4 regions of the Shewanella sp. 6_MG-2023 genome follow, and region 4 is predicted to be linked to each of the others. Evidence: predicted binding sites of a transcription regulator. Region 4 holds the regulator's gene; each other region holds the start of a gene.

Region 1 (7,869 bases), on a different contig from region 4:
GCGCCGCTAGGAATACGCCCAACGGTAGGAGTATTTTGTATCACCCGTGAACCGTCTTGACCTTCTGCGCTAAAGCCACTGACCACCAAGGTGCCTTGGGCAATGGCGTAAACATTACCATCAACCCCTTTTAAGAAGGTTTGCAGCAAGGTGCCGCCACGTAAGCTTTTTGCTTCACCAATACTTGATACCGTGATGTCAAGATTTTGACCGGGCTTAATAAAGGCAGGCATTTCTGCATGCACGGCTACCACAGCGGCATTTTTGGTTTTAGGGTTAACATTATCGGCTAAATTAATGCCGAAGTTTTTTAGCATGGTTCTAAAGGTTTGTTCGGTATAACGGGTTTTTTCACCTGTGCCGGGTAACCCCACCACTAAGCCATAACCAATTAATTGGTTACTTCGTACCCCTTGGACATTGGCAATATCTTTAATGCGCTGGGCTTGAATTGGCTGTGACAGCAACACCATGCTGAGCAATAATAAAATGAGGGATTTGATTTTCATGGTTAACTCCTTAGAAAGGCCACCATTGGCCCATAAAGAAGGAGCTTAACCAACCCACTTTTTGGACATCGGCAAAAGTGCCGGTACCGCTATATTGAATCCGAGCATTGGCAACACGGGTGGATTCAACGGTATTATCAGGAGTGATATCTTGACTACGTACCATGCCAGTAACGCGAATAAACTCATCACCATTATTAATTGAAATCCACTTTTCGCCGCGAATAACTAAATTGCCATTGTTAAGCACTTGCATGACATTGGCTGAGATGCTGCCGTCTAAACTGTTTGACTGATCGGCATCTGACTCACGCTTGGTATTCATGTCATCTGAATAACGAAAATCTAGCGGAATTCCTTTAATCGACAGATTGCTGCCACCGGCATAAACCGGATCGACGCTTAAATCAGAGCCTCTTTTAATTTCGTTATTGGCACTTTTCTTCGCTTGGGTCGACTCATTAAGCAATACGGTAATAATGTCACCCACTTTGTGGGCACGAATATCCGAGTACAAACTGGATGATTGATGATCCATGTAAATTGAACCCGTTGACACCATTTGGGTTGGCGGCGCTTCTGGGTAAACAGGCGCATAAAATGGATCATCGGCTATGGGTTTTTGCTGAGTTGAGCTGCAACCCAGCATCACAAATGCTGATGCTAAGACTAAAACCTTATTCATCATCCCCTCTCTTATCATCAAAGCTTATAAGTTCTGTGTTACGTAAGACATCATCTGATCAACAGCTGATATCACTTTCGAGTTCATTTCGTAATTACGTTGACTTTGGATCAAGTTAACCAGTTCTTCAGTCACGTTAACATTTGACGTTTCAAGCGCCCCTTGACGAATAGCCCCTAAACCATCCAATGAAGCCGTGCCCTGAATCGGCGTGCCACTGGCACCGGTTTCGGTGTAAAGGTTTTGCCCTAGTGGGTCTAACCCTGATGGATTAATAAAGTCGCTCATGGCTAACTGACCAATGACGGTATTTTCTGTAGCACCTGAAAGTTTCACTGAAACTTCACCTTCAGATGACACTGTGATTGAAGTGGCATCATCAGGAATGGTGATGGCAGGCTGGATGACATAACCCGAACCTGGGGTCACAATTTGGCCATTTTCATCTAGGCTAAATTGGCCGTTACGGGTATAAGCTGCGGTGCCATCTGGCATTTCAACTTCAAAAAAGCCTGGACCTTCAATCATTAGATCTAAGGCATTGTCTGTGGTTAACATATTGCCTTGGGTAAACATCTTTTGCGTGGCAACCACTTTGGTACCCGCACCGAGGTTTAAGCCATTAGGTAGTTTGGTGTTATCAGCACTGACGCCGCCCGCTTGGTTAACGGTTTGATAAAGCAAATCTTCAAACACTGCGCGGCTTTTTTTATAGCCAATGGTACTGGCGTTGGCCACGTTGTTAGAAATAACCGAAATGTCGGTTTGTTGGGCATCTAGGCCGGTTTTACTGATCCATAAAGCAGGATGCATAATAATTACTCCTAACTAATTCTCATTAAAGCTGACGAGGCGCGATCAAGATCTTCGGCGTTTTTCATCATCTTCACTTGCATTTCGTATTGGCGCTGAATATCAATTAGCGCCACCATTTCAGATACCGCATTGACATTACTGCCTTCAACTGCGCCACTTTCAACTTGAACATTGGGATCATTAGGGATGTTTTGCCCTGTGGTTAAACGAAACAAGCCATCCTCACCGCGCATCATGTCGGCGTTGTTGGGGTTAACCAATTTAATCCGCGCAACTTCTTCGACTATGTCGGCTGTGGCGCCTTGGGGTCTAACCGAGATAATACCGTCAGGGGAGATTTGCACTTTTTCAACCGGCAGTGGCAGCACAATTGGCCCAGCCTCCCCCATAATCGGATTGCCACGCGCATTAGTGAGTAAGCCGGTAGTGTCAAAATTTAGACTGCCTGAACGGGTATAGGCTTCACCGCCATCAGCAGCTTGCACAGCTATCCAGCCTTTATCTTTAACGGCAATATCTAAATCACGACCTGTGGTTTTAAGTGGGCCTGAGTCAAAGTTATGCCCGGGGCTTTCTGTCATTGCAAAAACACGAGTCGGTAAACCTTCGCCAAAAGCTTGCATAGAGCGTGCTTGAACCAAATCAGCTCTAAAGCCGTCAGTATTCACATTAGCTAAATTGTTGGCTCGCACCGCCAAAGCATTCATATTCTGCTTAGCGCCGCTCATGGCAACATAAAGTAATTTGTCCATTTACCGCTCCGTCAAACTTTCTTCATAACAAAAGATATACACAGAACTAGCAATCAACGTGCCAAAAAATTAAGGGTTTGAGTTTTAGATGAAATTTGCAGTTATAAACAGCGGGGAAATTTACAAGATAAGCAATATTGGGCAGGTTAATGGCTGTAGTAACGAGGTGAAGAATGAGGTGAACAATAAGGCAAAGAGTTGCCATGGCGGCAACTCTTTACTAAAGCGCGAGATTAATTAGCGGATCTGCAATACCGTTTGGTTAAGGGTATTGTTCACTTCAAGGGTACGTGAGTTGGCTTGGAAGTTACGTTGAGCTGAAATCAAATCCACCAGCTCGGTGGTTAAATCAACATTTGATTGCTCAAGTGCTGACGAGCGAATACTACCAAAAGTGCCGCTATTGGCCTCACCTGCTAGTGCTGGGCCTGAGTCTAAGCTGGCTTTCCAAGAGGTATTACCTACTTGAGTTAAGCCTTGCTCATTAGAAAAGCGTACTAATGCTACCCGAGCTAATGGCACGGTTGAACCGTTACTGTAACTGGCTGTTACTAAACCGTCATCGCCGACACCGACATTGGTTAAGCGCCCGACTGTGGTGCCATCTTGGGTTAACTCTGTCACTTCAAACGGTGAGGCGTATTGAGTAGGATTATTAAAATCGATGTTCACCTTTTGCGAGCCGTCAGCGCCGGTGCCGATAACACCTGCGCCATTACTACCTAGTTCAACCGTAGACACTACCGCAGGATCAGATCCTGTATAAGTTCCGGCATCATTAAATGTAAGTACTGAGCCTTTCCAGCCGGATGCGTTTTCAGCGGTACCAGTTGAATCAGCAATACCATCACCAGTAGTATCTGTTGGGAATGAACCACCCGTTGGCGCATCAATATCCACTTGCTTGCCATCAACAGCATAAAAGGCAACCCAGTTATTCTCACCAGTATGGGAACCACCTTCTGGTTTAACAAAATAAGTGGTCAAGATATGAGCCTCACCAAGTGAATCATAGATAGTTACTGAGGTTGAGTTATTGTAAGTATCTGCGTCATCTGGATCAAAGTTTGCTGGATCAAGTTCTTCATCACCAACATTGAGGTTCATTTGAAAACCAACGTTACCGGTTTTCACTGGGCTACCTGCAGTATCGGGGATTTTAATCGGTTGGGTGGTGGTTAAACTCACTGAAGTCGAATTACCATCAGCATCCACAGGGAAACCCTGTAAATAGTTACCGGCTGAATCTGTCATAAAACTTTCTGAGTTTACTTTAAATGCACCTGCACGGGTGAATGCATGATCTTGGCTGCCCGCTTCAGATGAAGTAACAAAGAAACCACCGCCACTAATAGCCATATCTAAGGAGTTGTTGGTAAACAGTAAGCTACCTTGCTGAAACTGTTGCGCTACGTGAGTTGTGGTTGCGCCGCCGCCCACTGCGGTATTACCATTTGAAAAAATTGAATTAGCATAAACATCGGCAAATTCAGCGCGAGACTCTTTAAAACCAATGGTATTGACGTTGGCAATGTTATTAGCCGTGGTGTTGAGATCTTTTTGAGCAGCTGCGATACCACTCAATGCAATATTAAACGACATAAATCACCTCTTAGCGCTTTAAATTAGGTTCTGTGTGGCTGCCAGATTTCTGGCAGCTTATTATTGTTTGTGTTATTAACTTTCTGCCACTGCCAGTACATCAGACAATTGAATACCACCTAGGCCTCTGAGGTTAAGGATCGGACCGCTGGCGACACTGCCTAAAGACACACTAGTGACATGGGCATAAGTTGAAACCGCTAAATCTTCGGCGTTGCCATCAACTTTACCGTTAGCTTTAATGGCATACATGCCTTCTTCTACGGGTTCGCCATCTTTATCAAGGCCATCCCAGCTGACATCAATGTTGCCGCCTGCAGAGCCATCAACCTCAAAGGTTTTAATCACTTGGCCTGACTCGTCTTCAATGGTGACGGTAATGGTATCGATTGGCTGTGGCGTACTAATGACACCGTTAATGACTGGGTTTTCTTCTGAGACATGGCCAATATCTGATGGAATGAGCACCTTTTGCCCCACTAAGCCCGAGGCTTGTAATGCCTGACTTGAGCTCATCACACTGTTCAAATTCAAAATTTCAGCATTTAAGTTGGCAATACCATCAACGGTCGCGAAGGACGCCATTTGTGCGATCATCTGATCGTTTTCAACAGGTTTAAACGGGTCCTGCATTGACAGCTGTTGACTCAAAAGCGCAAAGAAATCCGATTGGGTTAGCTCTTGGCTTTTAGCTTCACCAGTTTCGGTGGTGCTAGCTGATTGCGCAGCAGTTAGGCTATCTAAAAAGCTACTGTCTGATACCTGTGTAGTTTGTGAGTTTGTCGCCACTGAATTAGTGGAGACGGTGGAAGCCGTGGTAGACGTCTGCAACTGCGGTAATGACTGACTACTGTAAGGATTAACGAGGCTCATTGTTTACCTCCAACTAAATTCATATTACTTACCCATACGAAGCGTTTGCTGCAACATTGATTTGGCGGCATCAGCCACTTGAACATTCATTTGATATGACCGAGAAGCAGAAATCATATCGGCCATTTCTTCCATCACATTGACATTGGGTTTATAAATAAACCCATCGTTATCAGCCATTGGATGATTAGGTGAGAATTCTTTTAATAACGGTTTATCGCTTTCTACAACGCCTTTAACACTGACACTATGAGAACTATTTTGCTGATGACTGGCTTTGGCCATTTCAGCCTCAAAAATAGGATGACGAGCTCTATAGGTCTCACCGACACTGCTTGATACTGTGTTGGCATTAGCAATATTACTGGCGGTGGTATTTAAGCGCACCGATTGCGCAGACATACCCGAGCCTGACACATTAAAAATATTAAAAAGACTCATAATTAATCACCTCTAATGGCTTTACGCATGCCAGAAAACTTACTTTCAAGAAAGCCCAGTGACATTTGATATTCCAAAGAGTTTTGCATAAATGCAGATTGCTCTTCTTGCATATCCACCGTATTACCGTCACCTGTGTCTGGCTGATTTGGCACCCGAAACTGCACATGCTCTTGGCTTAACGCTTTAAGGTCAAAGTGCTTGTCAGTTGTTTGACTCATTTGCAGCCCTTGCTGATGAGAGCGGGCGCTATTCATGGCAGAGGCAAAGTCTACATCACGGGCTTTGTAACCCGGGGTATTGGCATTGGCGATATTACTAGATAGCACTTCAGCCCTTTGAGCACGTATGCCCAACGAGTATTGATGTACCCCTAAACCATTTTCAAAATTAATCGCCATAAAATTGCCTCCATCAGCTAACTGTCACTAACAAAGCAAACCTTATGCCAAAATATTGCGGTTTTAAGATGAGAAAGGATAAAAATGAAAAATGCCGACGTAAGTCGGCATTTTATTAACTAAAAACATATTAATTCATAAACTTACAATATATTTTTCTTTTGATAGTAAATCCCTGGGTTACAACGCACCATCGTAAATTCATCAGATAAACCTGAGATAGATTCTGACGCCCCTAAAAATAAAATCCCATTGGGATTAAGGGCGGCAGCAAATTGCCGCAAAATTTTAGCTTTTGCCTCTGGAGAAAAATAAATCAACACATTACGACAAAAGATAATATCGAACTTACCCAATAAGCTATAACTTTCAAGCAGGTTATGACTTCTAAAATTCACTAACCGCTGAACATTATCTTTCACTTTCATATGACCTGACGGCATTGGCTCAAAAAATTGTCGCTTTCGCTCATCTGATAGCCCACGGGCTAAGGCTAAGCTGTCATATTCGGCCTTTTTACAACGCGCTAGCATTGAAGGTGATAAATCGGTGGCTTGGATCGTCGCGCTACCAGGCAATGCCCCCGGCTTACGCTGCTGATACTCTAAAATAGTCATTGCCAATGAATAGGGCTCCTGCCCTGACGAGCAAGCGGCTGACCATATTTTTAACGGCCGACCTAAGCGGCTATATTCAGGTAATAAAGCATCATGAAGTAATTCAAACGGGTATTTGTCTCTAAACCACAGAGTTTCATTTGTGGTCATCGCGTCAATCACTTCCGCCCGTAAATGCCGCTCCATTGGCTTCATTGAGCGCTTAACCACTTCCGATAATGAGGGCAAATCATGCTTGCCCATTAAAGGCGCTAAGCGACTTTTTACTAAATATTGCTTGTTGTCACCTAATACAATGCCACTGTGTTGCTCTAAAAAAAGCTTAAACTGATTATATTCTGCTTCAGCAAGTGATTTGTTCGGCACTTTTACATCCTATTTTAAAGAGGCGCTTTACATTGTTTGCAATCTAAAGCCGCCGCTTTGTTTGGTTACCGAGCACTTGGTAACAAACGTGAAATCTACAACCTATGGTGAATCATCAGCCCTAGGTTGTAGATTGAATTATTATAAAATGAGATGTTTGTTGACCGCTGACGCTAACTCATCGGGATTAAACTTAGCGATAAAGTCGTTTGCGCCGACCTTTTCAACCATGGCCTGATTAAACACGCCACTTAATGAAGTATGCAGCACCACTTTAATATCTTTAAGTTTTGGATCGTCGCGAATTTCCGCCGTTAAGGTATAGCCATCCATTTCTGGCATTTCAATGTCTGAAATAATCAGTGGAATTTCATCGGCAACATTATCCATCTCAGTGGCAATCGCTTTTAATTTCTCTAAGGCATCTTTACCATCAATAGCAGTGTCAATTTGCAGGTTCAATGACGATAATGAACGGATAATTTGCTTACGAGCAACTGCAGAGTCATCAATCACCATAATATGGTAATGCTGCTCTTTATCAATGGTAATAGCATCACTGGCAGCTTGGCTTAATTCCGTTTTTACTGGTGATATTTCATCAAGAATTTTTTCAACATCTAAAATCTCAACCAATTCACCTTCGATTTCGGTTACTGCAGTTAAATAAGAGTTGCGCCCAGCCCCTTGTGGCGGTGGCATAATTGATTCCCAATTCATATTAATAATGCGCTCTACTGAGCTAACCAAAAAGCCCTGAATACTGCGGTTATACTCAGCAATAATGATGAAGCAATTTTCAGTCGA
Region 2 (7,869 bases), on a different contig from region 4:
CCCAGCGCGCAATCGAATCATTAAAGGCCCATAATTGGTCTGGTAATGTCCGCGAACTGTCGAATTTAGTCGAGCGTTTAACGATTTTATTCCCTGGTGGCTTGGTTGATGTGAATGACTTACCAAGAAAATATCGTTATATCGATGTGCCAGAATATTGTGTTGAAGTCAGTGAAGAGCAGCAAGAGCGTGATGCATTAGCATCTATCTTCAGTGATGAGGAACCCATAGAGCTACCTGATACCCGCTTTCCAAGTGAATTACCGCCTGAAGGGGTAAACCTTAAGGATTTATTGGCAGAGCTTGAAATTGACATGATCCGCCAAGCGTTAGAGCAACAAGATAACGTGGTTGCCAGAGCCGCTGAAATGTTAGGCATACGCCGAACCACCTTGGTTGAAAAAATGCGTAAGTATGGCATGGGTAAGGATTAAATTACTCACGAGTATAAGTTCTTTAATTAATTGAAAAAGAAAAGAAAGCATGCCTTATGGCATGCTTTTTTGTTTTCAGAAATATAAATGTTCTGAAACTGGCATACCTCATGCATTAGCTTGTGAAAAGTTATTATTTTGACGGAGTGACCATGTATTCAGCGCAATCACTAGTAGAACAGCCGCAGTATTGTGATAGCTACAAACTAGCCGAGCCTGCAGCAATTGTCAGCGAGGCGCCAGCAGCGCCAATTACACTGCGTCAATCAGTGAACCTCGATCTGCAAGCTGAAACATCACGTCCGCAAAAGGCAGCTAATATGTCTAATCAAATGGCGCATATTCTTCAAGCTATGCCTTCAGGTGTAGTGATTATCAATGGTGACGGTATTGTGACCTTGGCCAACCCAGTCGCAACTGACTTATTAGGCCGGCCGCTGCAAGGGGCCAAGTGGTTTGACATTATTAACCGCGCTTTTTCACCCCAAGATGATGACGGTTATGAAGTGTCACTAAAAGATGGCCGCCGAGTAAAGCTGGCGATTACTCCGCTGTCGCCAGAGCCTGGGCAGTTAATTGTGTTAACTGACTTAACTGAAACCCGCTTATTACAGAAAAACCTCTCTCATTTACAGCGCTTATCAGCACTGGGCAAAATGGTGGCAACCTTGGCGCATCAGGTCAGAACGCCGTTATCGGCCGCGATGTTATATGCATCAAACCTTGCTAGCCCTAAATTAAATGATACGGCTAAAAAGCGTTTTCAAGGCAAGTTAGTCGATAGGCTTAATGAGCTAGAGCGTCAAGTTAATGACATGCTACTGATGGCAAGAAACAAACAAGATGGCGCCGCAGAGTCGACATCTACTGCAGATATTATTGAGCCTGTGCTGGCAAATTGTGAGCCCATTGTTGAAAACAAACAGTGTAAATTACACTTTATTGATCAAACCGATAAACACATTATGGCTAACACGAATGCCTTAAGCTCGGCGATTAACAATCTGGTGATGAACAGCCTAGAGGCCAATGCCACAGAAATTCAGATTGTGACTGGCGAAGATGAACACGGCATTAATATCGATGTGATTGATAACGGTAAGGGTTTATCAAAAGAGATGCAGCAACAAGTATTGGAGCCTTTTTTTACCACTAAAAGCCAAGGGACAGGCCTAGGCTTAGCGGTAGTGCAAACCGTGGTGAGAAATCATGGCGGCAGATTACAGGTGACATCGCAGCCCCACAAAGGCAGCTTAATTCGACTATCATTTCCTATGGCTAAAGACACGGAACAAGCCAAAAAAATAGTGGAGGGATCCCATGAGTGAAGCCAAGTTACTGTTAGTTGAAGATGATGCCGCGCTGCGTGAAGCCTTACTTGATACCTTGATGTTAGCCCAATATGACTGCGTTGATGTGGGCTCTGCAGAAGAGGCCATTATTGCCATGAAAACCACGACGTTTGATATGGTTATCAGTGATGTGCAAATGGAAGGTATTGGCGGGCTAGGGCTATTAAACTATTTACAGCAAAACCATAGTAAAGTCCCCATTTTATTAATGACCGCTTTTGCCACCATTGACAGTGCGGTTAGCGCCATAAAACTTGGTGCGGCGGATTATCTGGCTAAACCTTTTGCGCCTGAAGTGTTGTTAAATCAGGTATCTCGCTACTTACCCCTTAAACAAAATTTAGGTCAACCTGTGGTCGCCGATGACAAAAGCTTGGCGCTACTGAATATTGCCCAGCGGGTGGCAAGCTCTGATGCCTCAGTGATGATCATGGGGCCAAGTGGATCGGGCAAAGAAGTGCTAGCACGTTATATTCATCAAAACAGCCCTCGAGCAGAAAAACCTTTTATCGCCATTAATTGCGCAGCAATACCTGAAAATATGCTTGAAGCCACCTTATTTGGCTATGAAAAAGGCGCTTTTACAGGCGCTTATCAGGCATGCCCTGGAAAATTTGAACAGGCTCAAGGCGGCACCATATTGCTTGATGAAATTTCTGAGATGGAGCTAGGGCTGCAAGCCAAATTGTTGCGAGTACTGCAAGAGCGTGAAGTTGAGCGTTTAGGTGGCCGTAAAACCATAGCCCTTGATGTGAGGGTACTTGCCACTTCAAACCGTGATTTAAAGTCCATGGCAACATCGGGCGCATTTCGAGAAGATTTATATTACCGCATTAATGTATTTCCACTAACCTGGCCGGCATTAAACCAACGACCGGCTGATATTTTACCCTTAGCAAGGCACTTGCTGGTTAAGCATGCTAAGGCATTTAATGTCTCACCAGTGCCAGAGTTAGATGAGATAGCTTGTCGTCGTTTATTGGCTTATCGCTGGCCAGGTAATGTCCGTGAGCTGGATAATGTTATTCAGCGCACCTTGATACTGAATAATGGCGAGGAGATAACTGGCGCGGATATTATTCTTGAAGCTGAAGATGTTACTTTGAGCCCCAATGAGCAACCCGTGGCCGCTGCTGAAACGGATGGGCTTGGGGGCGAACTGCAGGCTCAAGAGCATGTGATTATTTTGGAAACCTTAAATCTATGTAATGGTAGCCGTAAAGACGTAGCTGAGAAGCTGGGAATTAGCGCCAGAACATTGCGCTATAAAATGGCTAAAATGCGTGACTTGGGTATTCAAGTCCCTGCTTAAATATCGACGTTTAGTTCATCTTTATACTTAACTCTAAATTCTAAAATATTAGCTTAACCGCTTTGATGATACTAAAGCGGTTCTATTTTGTGTATTTTTCACCCTTTCAAGTTGTTTTTAAGCTCTTTTCATGGGCTTAAGTGTATTTAAGCTATTGTTGGCATCCTACTTGCTAATTCTATTGTAACTGTTTTTAAGTCGTCAAATATCCGACGAATGGAGTTTACAATGCAGATTAGTTCAAATCCTTTTTTACAAGAAATGCAATCCTTAAAGGGTGAGATTTCGCCTAATCTTGGCTTACCTATTCAAGCGGATATGATTCAAAAAGTCGGTAATACTTCTGGTGCTGACTTTGGCCAATTGTTATCTCAAGCGGTTGGTGGCGTGGCTGATTTACAATCAAACTCAGCTAATTTAGCCACCCGATTAGAGATGGGCGATAGCACTGTGACCTTATCTGATACCGTGATTGCCCGTGAAAAAGCCGGGGTTGCATTTGAAGCAACGGTGCAAGTGAGAAACAAACTTGTAGAAGCGTATAAAGAAATTATGAGTATGCCTGTTTAGGCTTTTGTTAATAGTATTGTTGTTGATATTCTGGTATTGAAGTAGGTAAATATTGTGAGCACAGATCTAGTATTAGATTCAGATAAAGTCGATAGCACAGGGATTCAGCAGGAAAATAAACCTGGCTTGAAAAGCTCGTTTGGTAGTGCTGACTTTATGCGTCAAATCACTATGATATTGGCTTTAGCTGTATGTCTTGTGCTGGCAGTATTTATGATTATTTGGGCGCAAGAGCCTGAATATAGGCCGTTAGGGCAAATGGAAACTGCTGAAATGATCCAAGTATTGGACGTTTTAGATAAGAATAAAATTGCCTATAAAATCTCCGGCGATGTAGTCAGTATTCCTGAAAACAAATATCAAAATGTCAAACTGCTGCTGGGCCGTGCAGGCGTTGAAGCCAGTAGTCAACCAACCGATTATTTAAGCCAAGACAGCGGTTTTGGTGTTAGTCAGCGCATGGAGCAAGCCCGCCTAAAACAAAGCCAAGAAGTTAATTTAGCCAGAGTGATAGAAGAGCTAAAAAGTATTAGCCGCGCCAAAGTGATATTAGCTATTCCCAAAGAAAATGTGTTTGCCCGTAATAAATCTAAACCTAGCGCTACCGTAGTTGTGAGCGTTCGTCGTGGTAGCCTTGGCCAAGAAGAAATTGACTCTATCGTTGATATTGTCGCCTCAGCAGTACAAGGCTTAGAGCCAAGCCGGGTGACAGTGACCGATTCAAATGGCCGCCTGCTAAATTCAGGTAGCCAAGATGGCGCCTCCTCAAGAGCCCGCCGCGAGCTTGAATTAGTGCAACATCAAGAAGCAGAATATCGTAACAAAATCGATTCGATATTAATGCCTATTCTAGGCCCTGAAAACTTCACTTCTCAAGTGGATGTCAACATGGACTTCACCGCGATTGAGCAAACCGCGAAACGATTTTCGCCTGATTTACCCGCTGTACGCAGTGAAATGACCATAGAGCGTAATTCAAGCGGTCAATCAATGGGTGGCATTCCAGGGGCATTAACCAATCAGCCTCCTATGGATTCAGATATTCCACAAGAAGCAGGCGCAGAGCAAACTACAGCGGTTAATGGCAATAGCCATCGAGAAGCAACCCGTAATTTTGAACTTGATACCACCATCAGCCATACCCGCCAGCAAGTGGGTGTGGTGCGCAGAGTCAGTGTGTCGGTGGCCATTGATTATAAACCGGGACCAGCTGATGAAAGTGGCATAGTGACCCGCATTCCGCGCACCGAACAAGAGCTAACCAATATTCGTCGCTTACTTGAAGGGGCGATGGGCTTTACCAGTCAACGTGGTGATAGCTTAGAAGTGGTCACAGTACCGTTTATGAACCAGCTTATTGAAGAGCTGCCCGCCGCTGAAATGTGGGAGCAGCCTTGGTTTTGGCGCGCGGTGAGATTGGTGTTAGGGGCGTTTTTAGTCTTAGTGCTGATTTTGTTTGTGATTCGCCCTATGTTAAATCGTTTGTTTAATAACGACGAAGTCGAGATGCCCGAAGAGCCGCGCTTAGGTCATGAATTGGCTGAGATTGAAGATCAGTATGCCGCCGATACCTTGGGTATGCTCAATAGCCAACAAGCAGATTATAGCTATGCCGATGATGGCTCGATTCAAATACCAAACCTGCATAAAGATGATGATATGATTAAGTCGATTAGGGCATTAGTGGCTAATGAACCTGAACTTTCTACCCAAGTAATTAAGAGTTGGTTACAAGAAGATGGCAAATAATACCCTGGCAGCACCCGTAGGCGAACAGCCTAGTCTTGAAGAGCTGAGTGGCATTGATAAAACTGCTATTTTGTTACTGAGCTTAAGTGAAGCAGATGCCGCCTCAATCTTAAAGCACTTAGAGCCAAAACAAGTGCAAAAAGTCGGTATGGCCATGGCCGCCATGCAAGACTTTGGTCAAGAGAAAGTCATTGGGGTGCATAAGCTGTTTTTGGAAGAGATTCAGAAGTTTTCTTCCATTGGCTTTAACAGTGAAGAGTTTGTCCGCAAAGCATTAACTGCGGCCCTAGGTGAAGACAAAGCCGGTAATTTGATTGAACAAATTATTATGGGCAGTGGCGCTAAAGGCTTAGATTCGCTTAAGTGGATGGATGCACGCCAAGTGGCGACCATTATTCAAAACGAGCATCCACAAATCCAAACTATTGTTTTATCTTATTTAGAACCTGATCAAGCGGCTGAAATCTTCAGTCAGTTCCCTGAAAATACCCGTTTAGATTTAATGATGCGCATTGCTAACTTAGAAGAAGTTCAACCAGCAGCTTTGCAAGAATTAAACGACATCATGGAAAAACAATTTGCCGGACAAGGCGGCGCACAAGCTGCGAAAATGGGCGGCTTGAAAGCGGCGGCCAATATCATGAACTTCCTTGATACGGGTGTTGAAGGCCAGATCATGGAAACCATGCGTGAATCTGATGAAGAAATGGCGCAGCAAATTCAAGATCTGATGTTTGTGTTTGAAAACTTAATTGATGTAGATGATCGCGGTATTCAAGCTTTGCTGCGTGAAGTTCAACAAGATGTGCTAATGAAAGCATTAAAAGGTGCTGATGATCAGTTATCTGACAAAATTATTGGTAATATGTCTAAGCGAGCAGGTGAGCTATTACGTGATGATCTTGAAGCCATGGGGCCGATAAGGATCAGTGAAGTGGAAATGGCTCAAAAAGAGATCCTTGCGATTGCGCGTCGATTAAGTGACAGCGGCGAAATTATGCTCGGTGGCGGCGGTGGTGATGAGTTCCTATAGTCCGATTTAAGCCGATTTTATAACGAGGTACAACCAGAGCAATCATGACTAAAGCTAATAACAATAATAACCTAACAGAAGTTGATGAAGATTTTAGCCATTGGCAATTACCGGATGTTTCCCAACAAAAAACTGACACTGGCTCAAATTTATTTGGCCAACTAGGACGTCAAAATTCCCAGCCTGTTGCTGAAGACAAGCCCCTTTTACCGCCTACCATGGCTGAAATAGAGCAAATTCGAGTTGAAGCTGAACAAGAAGGTTTTGAGCAAGGCCAGCTTGATGGGCTAGCGAAAGGCACGGAGCAAGGTCGGCTTGAAGGTTTAGAGCAAGGTCACGCTGAAGGCTTTAGCCAAGGAGAACAACAAGGTTATGAAGTGGGTTTAGCCAAAGCTAATGAGATGCTTGAGCGTTTATCTGGCTTAGTTGAGCAATTTGAGCAACCCTTATTAGTGCTTGATGCTGAAATTGAAGCTGAGCTATTACAGCTATCCATTAATCTGACCAAATCCATCGTCGGTAATGAATTACAAACTCATCCTGAACATATTTTATCTGTACTGCGTCAAGGGGTAGATTCGTTACCGATTAAAAAACAACAAGTCACTCTGAGGTTTAGCCCAGATGATGCTGCACTTGTTAATCAATTATACAGTGAAGCGCAATTAGCTAAGAATCGTTGGGAAATTGAAGCTGATCCATCTCTTAAAAACGGTGACTGCATCATTCACAGCGAGCGCTCCAGTGTCGACTTACGAGTTGAAGCGCGTATGAGTCAAGCTCTTAGTGGCTTGCAGCAACAGGTCGCAGCGATTCAGGCCAATGTGCAAACGATTAAGTCAGATTCAAGTCACTACACCACTAGCATTGCCGAGGATGCTAGCGAATGTAGCCTTAAGGTGGTGGGAGCAAAGCGGGATCAACTCACTGATGACAATGTTTCTTCTGTCGTACATGAAGAGGGTTTACACCTTGTTGATGAGGTAGATGATGCTAAATCGCCAACATCAGTTACTAAATAAATTTAAACTTCATAGTAATAAAGTCACCCCCATTCGGCCTGTGGCCAGTGGTCAGCTGGTTAGGGTTGTTGGCTTAACCCTCGAAGCTACCGGCTGTAGAGCCCCTGTCGGCAGTTTATGCTCTATCGAAACCATGGCCGGTGAGCTAGTGGCTGAAGTCGTTGGATTTGATGATGAATTACTTTATCTCATGCCCGTAGATGAATTAAGAGGGGTGTTACCGGGAGCAAGAGTGCAGCCTTTAGGTGAGCAGTCAGGGTTAAGTGTCGGCTTAAGTTTACTTGGTAGAGTTTTAGACGGTAGTGGTTTACCCCTTGATGGCCTTGGACCATTAAATACTGAGCAACATGCCTCGCGTCATGCGCCGCCCATTAACCCTTTATCGCGCCGCGCGATT
Region 3 (7,869 bases), on a different contig from region 4:
AATGCAGTAAACAGCATCGTTTGGGGCGTACCCATGTTGGTGATGATTTTAGGAGTGGGATTATTTTTATCTATCGGATTAAAATTAATGCCAATCCTAAAATTAGGCACTGGTTTTAAACTGCTGTGGTCGGGTCGAGCAACCGACAGTGATAGCACTGATAAAGGTGAAATTAGTCCTTTTAATGCGCTAATGACATCGCTCTCAGCCACCATAGGAACAGGTAATATTGCTGGTGTGGCTACCGCTATTTTTATTGGTGGGCCAGGGGCATTATTTTGGATGTGGTGCACCGCATTAGTGGGTATGGCGACCAAATTTGCCGAAGCGGTATTGGCAGTTAAGTATCGTGAAAAAGACAGTAATGGCAATCACGTCGGTGGACCGATGTATTACATTAAAAATGGCTTAGGCAGCAAATGGGCCTGGTTAGGGACAGCGTTTGCGATACTGGGCTCTATTGCCGGTTTTGGGATCGGTAATACCGTGCAAACTAACTCAGTGGCAGATGCCATGAGTGCTAACTTTGGCGTGCCGAGCTGGGTTACTGGTTTAGTCTTAATGGTACTCGTCGGTGCAGTACTCATGGGCGGTATTAAACGTATTGCAGAAGTTGCTGGTAAACTCGTGCCGTTAATGACCCTGTTTTATATTGCCGCGGGTTTAGCTGTTTTAGTGGTATATGCAGACCAAATTCCTGCAGCATTTGAATTAATTATTCACAGTGCGTTTAACCCAGTTGCTGCTCAAGGCGGTTTTGCTGGCGCAGCTGTTTGGGCTGCGATTCGTTTTGGTGTCGCCCGTGGTGTGTTCTCCAATGAAGCGGGCTTAGGTAGTGCGCCCATTGCTCACGCTGCAGCGCAAACCAATGATCCGGTAAAGCAAGGCTTAGTGGCCATGCTAGGTACATTCATTGATACCATCATTGTGTGCTCTATTACTGGTTTAGCGATTATTGTTTCCGGTGCTTGGACATCAGGTGAGAACGGCGCAGCACTAACTTCATATGCATTTTCACATGCACTGCCCATGGGTAATTATATTGTGGCGGTAGCACTTGCTGTGTTTGCCTTCACGACTATTCTAGGGTGGAGTTTTTATAGTGAGAAGTGTGTTCAATACTTGCTTGGCGATAAAGCGGTAAAACCATTTCGTTTAATATGGACCCTTGTGGTACCCATAGGCGCCGTGAGTTCATTAGAGTTTATTTGGCTGTTGGCTGACACGCTTAATGCAATGATGGCCATTCCTAACTTAATTGCGCTAGTCCTATTAAGTCCTGTGGTCTTTGGTTTAACCCGAGAGTATTTTGCCAAGCAAAAAGCTAAGGCATTAGAGAGCTAATAACGCTGTTGATGAATGATGAAGGCATACACGGGGAGTGTATGCCTTTACTGAGAAGGAATATTATCGATGAAACTTTCAAACCAAATATTTCCATTGAGTTTTTTGCTTATGGCTCGTCGGTGGCTGTAATGGTATCTCTATAAGAACCAATGCTGATAAATATATTACTAATCAAGCGATTGCCTCAACGGTTGAAATCTATCAGCCTAGTGAATTGTATAACCATGACAATGAACCGCTAGGTGAGGTGGTGACGACTTATTGCGCTAACAAACCTGAAGTAATAGAGGTTGGTTTCACCAGTATCAGCATGCTGAAAAAAGAATTAAAAGTGCAAACCCAACAAAGGGGTGGTAATGCACTCATTATCACAGACTGCGGCAAAAAGATTTACCCAGCCTGTTCAATTTATTTAGAGTGCAATGGTCTTGCATACTTATTAAAGTCTTAATCTTAAAGTGAAGCTTTAAGCTTATAAAAACTATTGGCCTGATGAGCCCGGACAAGGAACTGGGTTAAAAGAAGTCATCTTCCCCTAAGCTTTTTCGCAATTCAGCTTGTTCTAGATAATCATCTAAGCGGCGTTTAACCTGCCTTTTACGTTCAATAATTTCAGCGGAGCGTTGATTTTTTGGTGAAACCATTGCCTCGATTTCAGTATCATTTGGGATAGTCTCAGTAATATTAGCCATCACTTTATCCTCACATGGGTGGTACTCGTAAAGCATAATTAATGGCTTTACATAAACGGTAATCACAGCCTGAACGGCTTGAAACCGTGAGCACAATATTGCTACTTTATTGCTGAGCAATAATTTGCTAGGCAGCAGAAAAATAACCTCATAATTTGAATGTAGCAGCTAATAAAAAAAATGCGCACTTCTGTGGTGAGGATTTTGAGGCTCAGAGCAATAAAAAACGCCACCCTAAGGTGACGTTTTTTGATTTTTTAATAATTTAGATTAAATAGCTAACATCATTTAATACTTTTGATGGTTATAGATCGAAGCTATATGAGTAACCAAGAACAATTTTAGCATCATCATCTTCTAAATCAGTATCTGTTGCCATGAACGAGATAGTACCGAAATCAGTATCAGTGCTTAGTGATACGTTGTACTCAGAATAGCTATCAGTGCCGTACCAGCTGGTGATTACATCACCGTTTGAGTAACCATAATGGAAACCCAGTGACACTTTTTCAGTTAATGGGAAAGTCAGGTTAGCTTGAGCATACATCATATCTTTTGAATCTAATGGGCTTTCAGCAATATCATCACCGCCATTGACTGTGTAAGAGTATGCGACATCTAACCATTTCCACGCGAGACCAACTGTTACTTCACCAAAATCAACACTGCCCGGTGAATCTGGGTAAGCGTAATAAAGGTAGTTAATGTCGTAGCTTAAGTCTTCTGTAATGTCACCACCGAAACCGGCATACACATCAAGCTCATAAGAGGTGCCGTCACCAAAATCTACATTTGATGCCCAACCACCGACATAGAAACCTGACTCATGGCCATAATCAATGCCCCCCTGAACCGCAGCACCACTAGTTTGTGACACACCACGCCAAATATAGTCTGACGTCGCGCCAATATTACCCGTGACTTCAGCTAAAGCTGTAGTGCTTAAAAGTAAACCTGTTGATAGCGCAATAGCTTGATACAGAGATTTTTTCATTTTCATTCCCTCAAAGTTTTATTATTCAATTAGCATCTTGCATAAAGTCGGGTCGACGCTAAATGTTGTTTTATCTGAGGTACGTGTTGCTAATGATGTGCCATGTTTATAAAGTTAAATTAATCAATAGCTTAAAAATTACTGCACATTTATGTTGCATTTATGTTGCCACTCAATGATGCGTAGTTGCACTTTAATTGTGCAGTTTAAGTGTTGTTTTTACTTATTTATGCAAAAAAAAGACATAAAAAAACCTCCAAAAAAGGAGGTTTTATCGTTTTAGCGGTTTTTAGTTAACACTATTTTTTAGCGTTTTACCTGCTTTAAACTTAGGTACTGTTGCTTCAGCAATTTGGATCTCTTGGCCGGTTTGTGGGTTACGACCTGTACGTGCAGCACGAACTGATGTTTCGAAAGAACCAAAACCTACGATAGAAATCTTGTCGCCGTTTTTCATGGCTTCAGTTACCGCTTCTTCAAAAGACTTTAGTGCACGACCCGCTTCAGCTTTTGTTAACTCAGCATTTTCTGCAATTTTTGCAATTAATTCACTTTTGTTCATGTTGTATTCTCTGCTTTCCATAGATGTATTTATTTAGAACTAGATTAACATGCCATAAGCCATAAGGCTTTGAAAGCATTTTATCTGATAAATGTGCTGCTATATTGCTAATAAGTAACTTTTTAGTGATCTAGTTAGCTTAAACTCGGCTGAGTGAATTAACTGCTTCTGCCGTTTTTATCAAGTTTATTGATTTGTTGCTGCTCATTTTGAACTTTGGCCTACAAAAATTTGTTAGCTATCAATCTTCTAACAGTTGATACAGGAGTTGCTTCACTAACTTAGGTTCAAAGGGTTTATCACATAGCGCATTAACACCTGCGCTTGATACGTTGCTTAGGTGGGTATCGTTAGCTTCTGATGACACCATCAAAATCGGCACATGAGACTGCTGGCTTTGGTGGCGTATATATTGGGTCAATGCCAGTCCATCAACACTTGGCATATTGTAATCGGTGATTACTAAATCAAACATTTGCTGTTGCATTAATTCGATAGCTTCAGCGCCATCAGTTGCCTCGCTTATCATCCGAATACCTAAATTAGTAATAGTTCGTTTGATAATGTTTCGCGCCATGCGGCTATCATCAACCACTAAAGTGCGAATATCCTGAACATCAAAATGGCTTAGGTCCAGTTCGTCATTACTGATTAAATCAATAGTGGAATTCAGTGCTGTGGCCAAATGATCGGCATCGAAAGGCTTAGGTAAAATCGCGACGGCTCCAGATTGCCTAAATATTTCCAGTTGCTCACGGCGACATTCACTGGATACCAACATAAATTGAATATCTTGATAGTCAGAGTTTTGTTTAATAAAACTGAGTAGTTCAGTCGCTTCACCGTCAGTAAAGTGTAAAGCGCTGACAATAAGATCTGGCGTGTGTCGAACAATAATCTCTTTAGCTTGAGCAAGATTAGCGGCGGTTTGTATGCTATGTACGCCTTCTTGTTGCAGGCGTGAAATAATTATTTTTCTCTGAACATCAGATGGTTCAACTAGCAAAATGGATAATTCACTGGGCGATAAATGGCTCATTATATAGCTTCTTATTATTCGATCTGAGTTTTATGGGCGCATGTTAACTTATGCTAAGGGATGAATATAGTCAGCAGGGCGCCTTTGTTAACTTTTGGGCTTCAAATAAATCGTTGTTTCTTTACAAAATGCCACCCAGTATTGAAACACCAGCAGTGAAAATAGTACCGCAGCAATGGCAGGAATAGGGATATTAAAGCCATTGAACACCACTTTTACATCTTCAGGAGTGATTTGATAGGCGATAATAGCAGTGGTAGACAGTGCTAATATCGCTAAGGTTTGAATGGCTAAATATACCTTTAAGGCAATGCTGGCCCAGTGTGTTCGCATTAATAAGCCAACCAACACAGGGATAACGCCGATACTGAATAAATCTATACTTTGAATGCTATAAGAGCGCCAAAGGGCCACAATAGACAGTAACACGTACAATGCAATTAATAGGGTTAATCTTAACGGTGGTTTATTCATAGTATTATTATCATTATTGGAACTATGTGAGTGGTCATGTGGTGTAGAATAGCGTGAGTAGAGATAGTTTGTGAAAACGTTTTTTAAGAAATTAGGATAAGTAATGACTGAGGCGGAATTTTGGTCTTTGGTGACCCGTAGCCATCCTGAGCAATCAGAGCAAGCGTGCCATGATCAATTAGTGGAAAAATTGTCGGCGCTCGATGATGCTGACTTAGCGGCTTTTGATAAGATATTTGGCCAACAAATGCGCCGCAGTTACCGCTGGGATATTTGGGGCGCAGCTTACATTGTTACTGGCTGTGATTCAGATTATGGCTTTGTGGAGTTTCGAGGGTTTATTTTATCCTTAGGTGAGACCTGGTATAACAAGATTATTGCTAACCCCGACTGTTTGGGCGAGCTTGAGTTATGGCCAACAAAAGATGACTATGCTTATCCCTTTATTGAAGATTATGATTTGATTGCCGGAAAAATCTATGAAGACCGCTGCGGTGAAGAGCTGCCTTTTGTACCCTCTGGTCAGCATACTCCTCAAGGTAAAAAGTTCAGTACCAAGAAAAAAGATCTCCGTAAAAACTATCCTTTATTAAGCCAGCGTTTTCCATTTTAAATATCGCTGAAAGTTAATTAAGCATCCACAAAAAATGCAGCTTTATAGCTGCATTTTTAGTGTAATCGAGATGTAAGCCTGTCAATCGGCAGACTTAGCTACTGCAAGTTTCTGATTGAATATCAAACTCTAAACCGTATTTAGCGCAGGCTTGAGTCATAAACTTGTGTGCAGCGGTTTGTAACTGCTGATCAAGGTTTTTCTCTAATTCAGCATTAAACTCTTGCTCAGCGACTTGTATATGCTGGTTCATTAACTGCTGGTGTTGTTTTATCGCTTCGGCGCCTTTTGAATCGATATCAAATTGATGGGCAAAGCTTGAAGATGACACCAGCATGGCGATAAAAACTGTCGCTGCGAGAGCGATAGGCTTAATCATCTTATTGCTGGTAGTTGTGCCGATTGCTGTATTGGTTTCGATGTTATTCATATTAACTCCAGTATTGATACGTTAATTGCTATTAGCGCTGAATCCTTGAGCGATATATATGTCCAAATTTTATTCGTTGGTCAGTCTTTCGCGATATTCACCTTGATATTGTTAAGGGAAATAAGGCGCTAGTACTTGTTGAGAGACACATTAACCTATTTTTACTGAATGATTACTGAACAGTTAGTTTGTTATTTGAGCAGATTTTGGGTTGGTCGGTATTAATCTCTATCAAATGTTGTTTCAGCAAGTATTGCTAGAGTAGGTTAAGCTTATATTCAGGTAACTGCTTGTATAATCCGACAAGTATAGAATTGTTGATTTTTTAAACACTAGGTTCATAGCTAGGGGAAAATGATGAAAATGAAATATTTACTATTAGCAGGTGCATTGGTATGTAATGTTGCTGCAGCTAAGGACGAAGTCGTGGTCAACCCAGTGACTGAAGACGGTGTGGTTAAAATTCAATGGCAAGAACCTAAAAAGTACCGAGATTTAAAAACGGCCAATGAAGTGAAATCTCGTTTTCAGCAGCGCTTTTTCGACACTATGACTAAAAATATCAACAAAGAAGCTGAAAAGATTTTAAAACCAGAGCAGAAACTTGAGATGGTGGTTTCTGATGTGGATTTAGCCGGTGATCTGCGGCCAACATTTGGCGCGACCTCCGCTAGTGAACTGCGGATTGTAAAAGACTTATACCCACCACGTATGACCTTTAGCTACAGCATCACTGAAGGTGAGCAAGTGATTATGGCCGGTGATGAAAAGTTAGTTGATATGAACTTTATGTATGGCACCCATTCAACCCGTAATCAAAAGCCGTTTGAGTATGAGACTAAAATGCTTGAAGATTGGTTAAAGAAAACCGTAGCACCTAAGTTATAAATATCTATGATTCAGTAGTTTATGTTATATTTAAAATCTAAAGCGGCTTATTGATAAGCCGCTTTTTTGTGCCTAAACATCACTAAGTGCTGGTGTCAGCTATTTGGTGTTCTGTTTGAATAAGTGCAAGGTTTGCAGCAAAGCACCGAGCTTTTTCACATAAGCCTCTAAGGTTTCAGGCGGAATATGTCTGAGTTCTTGGATCTCATCTAACTCGTCAGCTAATTCTTGTACATAAGGCAAGAAGCGGTTACTACTTTGGCTAAAGCCTTGTTCTTCGGTAAAAATTGCTACAAACTTACCGTGGCCGACTTGGTGTAATTCATCGAGTCTTTTATCGGCATCAATGGCTTGACGGTATCCTGTTTGCAGGCTTTCTTTTATTTGCTGGATAACTTTGGTATACGGCATGATAGCCTCATTCAACATCTTCAAATTAAGCTAAATTATAAGGGTCTGCTATGGGACTAACAAGTCTAATGGATTTTAAATTAACGTTTGCTGCAACAAAGCGTTGCTCTGCTTATTTGAGTTTGTTAATCGTCGCTATTTTAAGCTGTGGTTTAGCGACTGCAGCTGAAACCGACACGCCGCCTTTTTATAAAGTCACTTATCAAGGTAAACAGGCATTCATATTAGGCTCAATTCATGTGGGCAAAGCTGATTTTTACCCGATGGCACCGGTTATTGAGCAGGCTTTTTCTCAGGCTGATGCATTGGTAATTGAAGCGGATGTGACTAAAGCCGATACTCAACAACTATTAGGTCAATATGGCCTAGCAACTCCAGCAAGCAGCGTCGATTTAGGGCAGGCTTATCCAGCTTTTTGT
Region 4 (7,869 bases):
GCTGATCGGCAATATAAACCGAACGGTGCTGACCGCCAGTACAACCAATGGCAATGGTCAGGTAGCTGCGGTTATTACGCTCTAAATGTGGCATCCAAGTGTCAAAAAGGTTTTCAATTTGCCAGATAAACTTATTCACCAAAGGCTGTCGCTCTAAGAACTCTTGCACGGGCGCATCTAGGCCTGTGTAGGGCCTTAACTCAAGCTCCCAGTGCGGATTCGGTAAAAAGCGCACATCAAACATAAAGTCTGCTTCAGCCGGCATGCCATGCTTAAAGCCAAATGACTCAAAATGTACCACTAATTCTTTATCAACACTGCCTAGCAAGATTTGCCGAACATGATCGCTCAATTCGTAGATATTAGTTTGCGAGGTGTCGATATAGTGATCAACCATTTTGGCTATGGGTTCGAGTAACCGCCCCTCAAGCTTAATGGCTTCTTGTAACGAAATTTGATTCTTAGACAGTGGGTGTAATCGGCGGGTCTCACTAAAACGCTTCAGTAACACTTTATCGTTGGCGTTTAAAAAGAAACTGGTAATGCTGGTATCGTCAGACAGTAAAGCAATTTGCTCTTTGAGTACTTTGCCTTGCTCTTCGATATTACGCACATCGACGCTAATGGCGACAAGCTCGTTACTATCTTTAAGCTGTTCAAGCAGGCTGCCAATCAGTGGCAGTGGCAGGTTATCAACACAGTAATAACCTAAATCTTCAAGCACTCTCAGTGCGACTGATTTTCCTGAACCTGAACGTCCCGATACGATGACAAGTTTCATGCAGTAATAACCTGATAAAGTTCTGTAGCGTCATGACTCTTTCGAAGTCGTTTAAGTATCAATTTATCACTGAGTTTCTCTGCCATGCTAGATAATGTGCTTAGGTGTTGCTGGCACTGATCTGCAGGTACAAGAAGCGCAAATAAAATATCTACAGGTTGCTTGTCTATGGCATCAAAGGCGATTGGCTCTTCGCATTTGATTAAAATAGCAATGGGTTCTTCGATATTATCTAAGCGCCCATGTGGAATTGCTATGCCATTTCCTATACCTGTACTGCCCATTTTTTCACGCGCTATTAGACTTTCAAAAATAGCCTGTGAAGAAAGGGTTGGGTACTGGGCAGCCATTAAATTGCTGATTAATTCCAGTACCTTTTTCTTACTGCCCGGAGTGGCACAGGTAGTGCACGCCGGCTGCAGGATGGTACGAAGTTCCATCGTTAATGCTTAGTGAGTTTCTCTTTATGTTTAATTACCTGACGGTCTAGCTTATCTATCAGGGCGTCTATTGCCACATACATATCAGCGTTACGCGATACAGCAAACACTTCACCGCCTTTTAGGTGCAGTTTGGCTTCGGCAATCTGTTGTAGCTTTTGAACATCGAGCACAACGTGAACATTATTGATCTGTTCGAAGTGTCGTTCAAGCTTTGAAAATTTTGTTTGCACGTATTCCCGTAAAGATTGAGTTATTTCAATATGGTTTCCAGTCAGGTTAATTTGCATAGGTCATCCTCCAATAACAAAAGTTATAAGCTTTTGCGTTGGTTTGAGGGAGGGATGAGCATTGCCTCTCGATATTTGGCTATCGTACGTCGAGCAACGTTAATCCCTTGTTCAGCCAATAGTGTCGCCATTTTACTATCACTAAGAGGCTTTTTCGGGTTTTCTGCAGCTACGAGCTTTTTAATAAATGCGCGAATTGCTGTAGAAGAGCATTCTCCACCATCATCGGTACTTACATGGCTTGAGAAAAAATATTTTAGTTCAAAAAGTCCACGGGGGGTATGCATGTATTTTTGGGTCGTGACCCGTGAAATGGTCGACTCGTGCATTTCAACCGCTTCAGCAATATCATTGAGCACCATCGGCTTCATGGCTTCTTCACCGAACTCAAAGAAACCTTGCTGAAATTGTACGATACAGTTAGCCACTTTTAGTAAGGTTTCATTACGGCTATCGATGCTTTTGATAAACCATTTAGCTTCTTGTAAATGACCACGAATAAATTGGCTGTCAGCTTGGCTTGAACCGCCTTTGGCCATAGCTGCATATTGCTGATTAACGCCAATTTTAGGCATGTTATCGGGATTTAGCTCGACCACCCAGCGACCATTCTTTTTAAGTACAGTAACATCAGGAATGACGTACTCATCTTTAATGGGGGTAATTTGCAAGCCTGGACGTGGATTGAGCGTTTGAATAAATTCAATGGCTTCACGTAAATCATCTTCTTTAAGCTTGGTTTTACGCATCAGTAACCTAAAGTCACGACCGGCGATTAAATCAAGATGATCTTTAATCAGTAACTTAACATTATCTATGCAAGGAATTTCATTAGGGTATTGGCCTAATTGAATTAATAGACACTCACTTAAATCTCGCGCTGCAATGCCGACGGGATCGAAGTGTTGTACCCGTTTAAGTACAGCTTCAACTTCATCGAGTTCGATATCGTCAGTGCCTAAGGATTGCAAAATGTCTTCAACGCTCTGGGTGAGGTAACCGCGCTCATCAATGGCATCAATAATGGCGGTTGCAATCACTAAGTCATTTTCAGAAAAGGGAGTGAGGTTTTTTTGCCATTCAAGATGCTCATACAAGCCTTCACTGGTTTCGCCTTGAAACGGCATATCATTACCGCTCGATACTGCGCCAGAGCCAGAAGTCGGCGAGGCGGTATACACCTCATCCCATGTGGTATCCATAGGGAGTTCTTCAGGCATAGAATCTTTAGTGAGCGATTCAGTGGTATCAACCGTTGAGGTGTCTTTTTCTATGGTGACTTGGCTATTATCACTAAAATCGGTGTCAGTTTGCAGGGCGTTTTCTTTTACGGGCTCTTTGGCTTTAGTGAATTCGTCTTCAAGCTCTAATAGCGGGTTTGAATCAAGTGCTTGTTGAATTTCTTGCTGTAGCTCCAATGAGGAAAGTTGCAATAAGCGAATCGCTTGTTGCAACTGTGGGGTCATGGTTAAGTGTTGACCCATTTTGAGTTGGAGTGAGGCTTTCATGTACCGCTTGTCCCTAATTGAATTACATCATCGCGACGAACAGTGTGGGCGCTAGTTTATGATCCTAGAAAAATAGACTAGATTAAGGTTTGTTGTTGGCCGCGAATGCCATACTAAAAACTGAATAGTGCTAACTATAGCTTGAATTGTTCACCTAAGTATACCGACCTAACTTGCTGATTGACTAAGATCTCAGCAGGTGTTCCTTCAGCAATCAAGTTTCCGTGACTCACAATATATGCTCGCTCACACACATCAAGTGTTTCACGGACATTATGGTCGGTAATTAGCACCCCTAAACCACGGCTTTTAAGTTGTTGAATAATTTTCTTGATGTCGATTACTGAGATAGGATCTACCCCTGCAAAAGGTTCATCTAATAAAATAAACTTAGGATTTGCCGCTAATGCGCGTGCAATTTCAACTCGGCGACGCTCGCCTCCCGATAACGCCATACCTTGGCTATCACGGATATGAGTTATGTTAAATTCTTCTAATAAATGTTCCAGTTCTTCAATGCGCTGCTCATTTGATAAGCTTTTGCGAGTTTGAAGCACTGCCATTATATTATCGTGTACTGTGAGCTTACGAAAAATACTGGCTTCTTGAGGTAAGTAGCCAATGCCTTTTCGGGCGCGCAAATGCATTGGATCTGCGGTTAAATCATCTTCATCGATCAGAATGCGGCCCTTATCACTTTTGACTAGGCCTACGACCATATAAAAGGTGGTGGTTTTACCCGCACCATTAGGGCCAAGTAAGCCAACAATTTGGCCGGTTTTTACCGTCAGGCTGACATCTTTTACTACCTGGCGACTTTTATAACTCTTAGCGAGATTTTCAGCGGTTAACGTAATTTGGGTCATTAGTCATTTTGCTCAGCTGCTGGGGCTGACAATGTCGCCTGCGCCTCAGCGTTAAGTGATTCAGTTACTTCGGGTGTTTCAGTTGAGTTCACAGCCTCTACAGCAGATAAATTGTTGTTTTCAATTATAGCTGGTGGCGTGTCATCACCGGGTTTAGCGCTGTCTGGTAAATGTGGTTGCTCATCTTTTTTCTTTTCAGAATCAATCAAGTCTGGGTGACTTTCTGGTTGAAAAATAGTGATAACCCGATCTTCACCAGTACCGGTGCTTTCAGCAATTAACTGCTGCTTTTCAATGTTGTAGCTAATTAGGTTACCAGTAACCTGGCTGCCAGCTTGGTCCAATTTAGCATTACCCGTTAAGGTTAAAATGCTAGTGGCAAGCTCATATTTAATTTCATCGGCACTGGCAGTACCAATACGGCCATCATCTAACTCTTGGGAAAATGTCGCAGGGTTACCTGTGGCAACCATGGTTTTTTGGGTGCCGCTTTCGGTGCCAAATGCGCGTAATTCGTCGGCATTAATGTTAATCGACCCTTGAGTCACATTAACTGGGCCATAGAAGATGACCTGATTGTTTTTTATGTCAGCTTTTTGGCTCACAGCTGCGACTTTAAGCTCTTGCTGTAAATCGCCTTCTTTTGCATAGGCGCTGGCAATACTGACTACACTGAGTAGTGAGGCAATCAAAAGTTTACTTTGCTTCATACGTTCCTTCTACTTGACTTAAAAGTTCAAGTTCTTGAGCATTTAAATCAGCATACAGGCCTAAACCTTGTATATTAAAATCTGACCCAGTAACAAAAATTTGTCTATCTGAGGTCAAAATCATGGTGTTCATATCGAGTGCCAACATGGTGGTTGTCAAAGATTGTAATGGCTCGTCGATGTTTATTGCATCAATAATAACATTATTTTCTAAAACTACTTTGCCTGTTTCATTATTCAGCTTGCCTAAATCTGCGCTTAATTGCCATTCGGCTTCACCATTTTCAGGATAAATAAGGTAGACAGGCTCAGTAAACATGGTTTCATTACTTTGCTGAAAGTGCTCCATGTATTTCGCTGAGACTCGGCTTTGCACTAAACCTTGCTCATTAAATTCAGTGGTGCGTAAGTCATTGGCGATAAAATCAGGGCGAGCAGGGGCAGGCAATTTACTTGCCTCCATCTGACTACGTTTAATTTGTACTTGCCAATAAAGGACTAAGGCTGCGCCAAAAAATCCGATAATAGCGAAGGTCACTCGGCTCATATACTCATTCCGTGGGCATTTTCAAACTTATCTTGGCTAAGTAATAGCAAATCGGTGAGTTCACGTAATGCGCCATTTCCGCCGTTAATGGTGGTGGTCATATGGCAATGTTGTTTAACATAAGGATGGCCATCAGCCACACAAACTGCAAGGCCAACCTGTTTCATCACAGGTAAGTCAACCATGTCATCACCAATATAGGCGACTTCATCTGGGCTAACGCCATAGGTATCTAACAGGCTTTGGTAAGGGACTAGTTTATCATCAACACCTTGATAAATATGAGTGACACCTAAAGCGGTCATTCTATTTTCCACAATGGCAGATTTACGCCCGGTTATCACAGCAACATGAATATTACTGGTTAAAATAGAGCGAATGCCATAACCATCACGGGTATGAAATGCTTTTAACTCTTCCCCTGCATTACTTAAATAAATACGGCCATCGGAAAATACCCCATCGACATCGCAAATAAGCAGCTTAATTTTTTTGGCTTTTTGCCAAACATCATCAGAGATTGGGCCGTAAAAACCTTGGTGCAGTGTTTCGTGTAATGACATGTTAAATGACTCCAGCTTTAACCATATCGAGCATGTTAAGTGCGCCGACTGGGCGTTGGTTCTCGTCTACGACAATTAAACCGTTAATACTTTTTTCTTCCATAATCTGTAATGCTTGCGCGGCTAAAATACCTGGGCTGATGGTAATGCAGTTGGTTGTCATTACATCGGCAATAGCGGTAGTACGAAGGTTCACTTCAGCATCGATGACGCGGCGTAAATCACCGTCAGTAAAGATCCCGACTAGCTTGTCTGCATTATCGATCACTGCAGTCATACCTAAACCTTTATTTGAGATCTCATATAGGGTTTCAGTAATGCAGAGCTCACTTTTCACCTGTGGAATATCAGCGCCTTTGTGCATTACATCGCTGACTTTAAGTAATAGTTTACGACCTAAAGATCCACCAGGGTGGGATAGGGCGAAATCATCACGGGTAAAGCCTTTCGCTTGCAATAATGCTACGGCCAAGGCGTCACCCATCACCAAGGTTGCGGTAGTGCTTGATGTTGGTGCTAGCCCTAATGGGCAGGCCTCTTCAGGCACTTCAATACATAAATGCAGTTTAGATAGCTTGGCCATATTGGATTCTGGTTTACCCGTAATCGCGATTACCGGGACCCCCATGCGCTGTATAACGGGCATTAAGGTGAGAATTTCACTGGCTTCACCAGAATTTGATATGGCTAAAATAATATCATTTTTTGCCAGAGCGCCTAAGTCGCCATGGCTTGCTTCGCCAGGGTGAACAAAAAATGCAGGCGTGCCTGTGCTGGCGAGTGTGGCAGAAATCTTATTGCCAATGTGGCCAGATTTGCCCATGCCCATGACAATGACTTTGCCTTTACATTCTAAAATGAGTTCACAGGCTTGGCCAAACTCGTCTGAGTCTACATATTGATAAAGGTTATCTAATGCTGCCTTTTCAATATCAATGACTTGACGACCCCATTGGCGCAATTGTGTTTGTTCTGTCATATGTATCTCTCTATTGTCCAAAGCGATTTCGGGTTACGCTTTGGTGAGTCACACATCTTTATGCCCCATTATTGTGACTGAAATAAGACAACTTGGTACGCAATAAAGACGATTAATAAAAGGGCTCCATGCCAGCGAGTAAGCTGCTTTTTAGCGCCACTCGATAATACCAGTACTGCTAATGCGGTGCTGGTTGCTAGTACCATGTAAAAATCTCGACCGCTTGCATTTATGTCGATTTCACCTGGGGCAATCAGCCCTGGAATGGCCAGCACTGCTAAAATATTAAAAATGTTTGAGCCAACAATATTACCAATCGCGAGGTCGTCTTCTTTTTTTAGGACGCCAGCGATGCATGCTGCTAGTTCCGGTAAACTGGTGCCAATGGCAATAATGGTCAGGCCGATGACCAGATCTGACAAGCCAAATGTCTTGGCAATGCCTACCGCGCCTGTCACCATCCAGTCTGCCGAGAGTGGCAATAACACCATACCAACAATGATCCAGATAATAGCATGTAATGTGGGTACATTTTTAGGGATCTCTGCGTCAGACTCATCAGCTAGGACATCTTTTTTCTTATTTCGCATCGCGCTCCAAATGAAATAGCCCATCAAGGCGAAAAATGCGATTAATAATACCCCACCTTCAACACGGGTGAGCATGCCGTCGTGAATAAGGTAGCCAGCTAATACGGTTGCCGCAATCATGATTGGAATTTCACGCTTTAAGGTTTCTGAGCGAACTGAAATAGCCCCAAACAATGCGGTAACCCCTAATATCAAGGTGATGTTAGCCACGTTTGAGCCGAGCACGTTACCAATTGCAGTATCGCTCATGCCTTCCATTGATGCGGTGGCAGCAACCAGCATTTCTGGCGCTGAGCTGCCCATGGCCACAATGGTTAAACCGATTAACATTGGTGGCAGGCCTAAGTTTCTAGCAAAGGCGGCAGCTCCGTAAACAAAGCGATCTGCGCTCCAAACTAATGCGCCCAATCCGACGATGAGCATCATGATATTAAAAAGCATCTTGTTCCAATTATTTGAGTTATGGCGATATTTTTGTCAGATATTAACAAAAATCGTCGCTATTGCGAAAATTGTTAGGGATTGTAACGCATGGTGATTGATTTGTTGTAGGTTCTTACACAATTTCGTACACTTCAGCTCTACATCTCGTTCT

What was found. Region 4 encodes sigma-54, which starts transcription at its own class of promoters, with help from an activator protein. Its sites were predicted from a motif close to GTTGGCACGNNNNTNGNNT; they were not measured.
Region 1: flgF (flagellar basal-body rod protein FlgF) is a predicted target of sigma-54. The motif match lies at 2,810-2,828, and genes of this name have one in related genera.
Region 2: fliE (flagellar hook-basal body complex protein FliE) is a predicted target of sigma-54. The motif match lies at 3,255-3,273, and genes of this name have one in related genera.
Region 3: Q4533_RS14690 (TorF family putative porin) is a predicted target of sigma-54. The motif match lies at 3,120-3,138, and genes of this name have one in related genera.

Annotation. Positions count from the first base shown of each region.
Region 1 is NZ_JAUOQU010000007.1:51,518-59,386, reverse strand. Features, by position in the region: gene Q4533_RS06055 (flagellar basal body P-ring protein FlgI) at 1-509, opposite strand, end outside; gene flgH (flagellar basal body L-ring protein FlgH) at 520-1,194, opposite strand; gene flgG (flagellar basal-body rod protein FlgG) at 1,219-2,007, opposite strand; gene flgF (flagellar basal-body rod protein FlgF) at 2,019-2,762, opposite strand; gene flgE (flagellar hook protein FlgE) at 3,000-4,364, opposite strand; gene flgD (flagellar hook assembly protein FlgD) at 4,440-5,237, opposite strand; gene flgC (flagellar basal body rod protein FlgC) at 5,262-5,678, opposite strand; gene flgB (flagellar basal body rod protein FlgB) at 5,681-6,079, opposite strand; gene Q4533_RS06015 (protein-glutamate O-methyltransferase CheR) at 6,223-7,062, opposite strand; gene Q4533_RS06010 (chemotaxis protein CheV) at 7,204-7,869, opposite strand, start outside.
Region 2 is NZ_JAUOQU010000007.1:70,346-78,214, forward strand. Features, by position in the region: gene Q4533_RS06105 (sigma-54 dependent transcriptional regulator) at 1-434, shown strand, start outside; gene Q4533_RS06110 (PAS domain-containing sensor histidine kinase) at 587-1,762, shown strand; gene Q4533_RS06115 (sigma-54 dependent transcriptional regulator) at 1,755-3,098, shown strand; gene fliE (flagellar hook-basal body complex protein FliE) at 3,327-3,668, shown strand; gene fliF (flagellar basal-body MS-ring/collar protein FliF) at 3,723-5,417, shown strand; gene fliG (flagellar motor switch protein FliG) at 5,407-6,450, shown strand; gene fliH (flagellar assembly protein FliH) at 6,495-7,472, shown strand; gene fliI (flagellar protein export ATPase FliI) at 7,441-7,869, shown strand, end outside.
Region 3 is NZ_JAUOQU010000025.1:56,383-64,251, reverse strand. Features, by position in the region: gene Q4533_RS14700 (sodium:alanine symporter family protein) at 1-1,344, shown strand, start outside; gene Q4533_RS14695 (PA3496 family putative envelope integrity protein) at 1,863-2,039, opposite strand; gene Q4533_RS14690 (TorF family putative porin) at 2,344-3,033, opposite strand; gene Q4533_RS14685 (HU family DNA-binding protein) at 3,323-3,595, opposite strand; gene Q4533_RS14680 (response regulator) at 3,837-4,634, opposite strand; gene Q4533_RS14675 (hypothetical protein) at 4,722-5,108, opposite strand; gene Q4533_RS14670 (DUF4240 domain-containing protein) at 5,212-5,721, shown strand; gene Q4533_RS14665 (hypothetical protein) at 5,816-6,151, opposite strand; gene Q4533_RS14660 (DUF3016 domain-containing protein) at 6,509-7,039, shown strand; gene Q4533_RS14655 (prephenate dehydrogenase) at 7,139-7,450, opposite strand; gene Q4533_RS14650 (TraB/GumN family protein) at 7,519-7,869, shown strand, end outside.
Region 4 is NZ_JAUOQU010000014.1:49,912-57,780, reverse strand. Features, by position in the region: gene rapZ (RNase adapter RapZ) at 1-781, opposite strand, end outside; gene ptsN (PTS IIA-like nitrogen regulatory protein PtsN) at 778-1,221, opposite strand; gene hpf (ribosome hibernation promoting factor) at 1,224-1,511, opposite strand; gene Q4533_RS10090 (RNA polymerase factor sigma-54) at 1,535-3,019, opposite strand; gene lptB (LPS export ABC transporter ATP-binding protein) at 3,154-3,885, opposite strand; gene lptA (lipopolysaccharide transport periplasmic protein LptA) at 3,885-4,595, opposite strand; gene lptC (LPS export ABC transporter periplasmic protein LptC) at 4,582-5,142, opposite strand; gene kdsC (3-deoxy-manno-octulosonate-8-phosphatase KdsC) at 5,139-5,705, opposite strand; gene Q4533_RS10065 (KpsF/GutQ family sugar-phosphate isomerase) at 5,707-6,684, opposite strand; gene Q4533_RS10060 (calcium/sodium antiporter) at 6,753-7,715, opposite strand.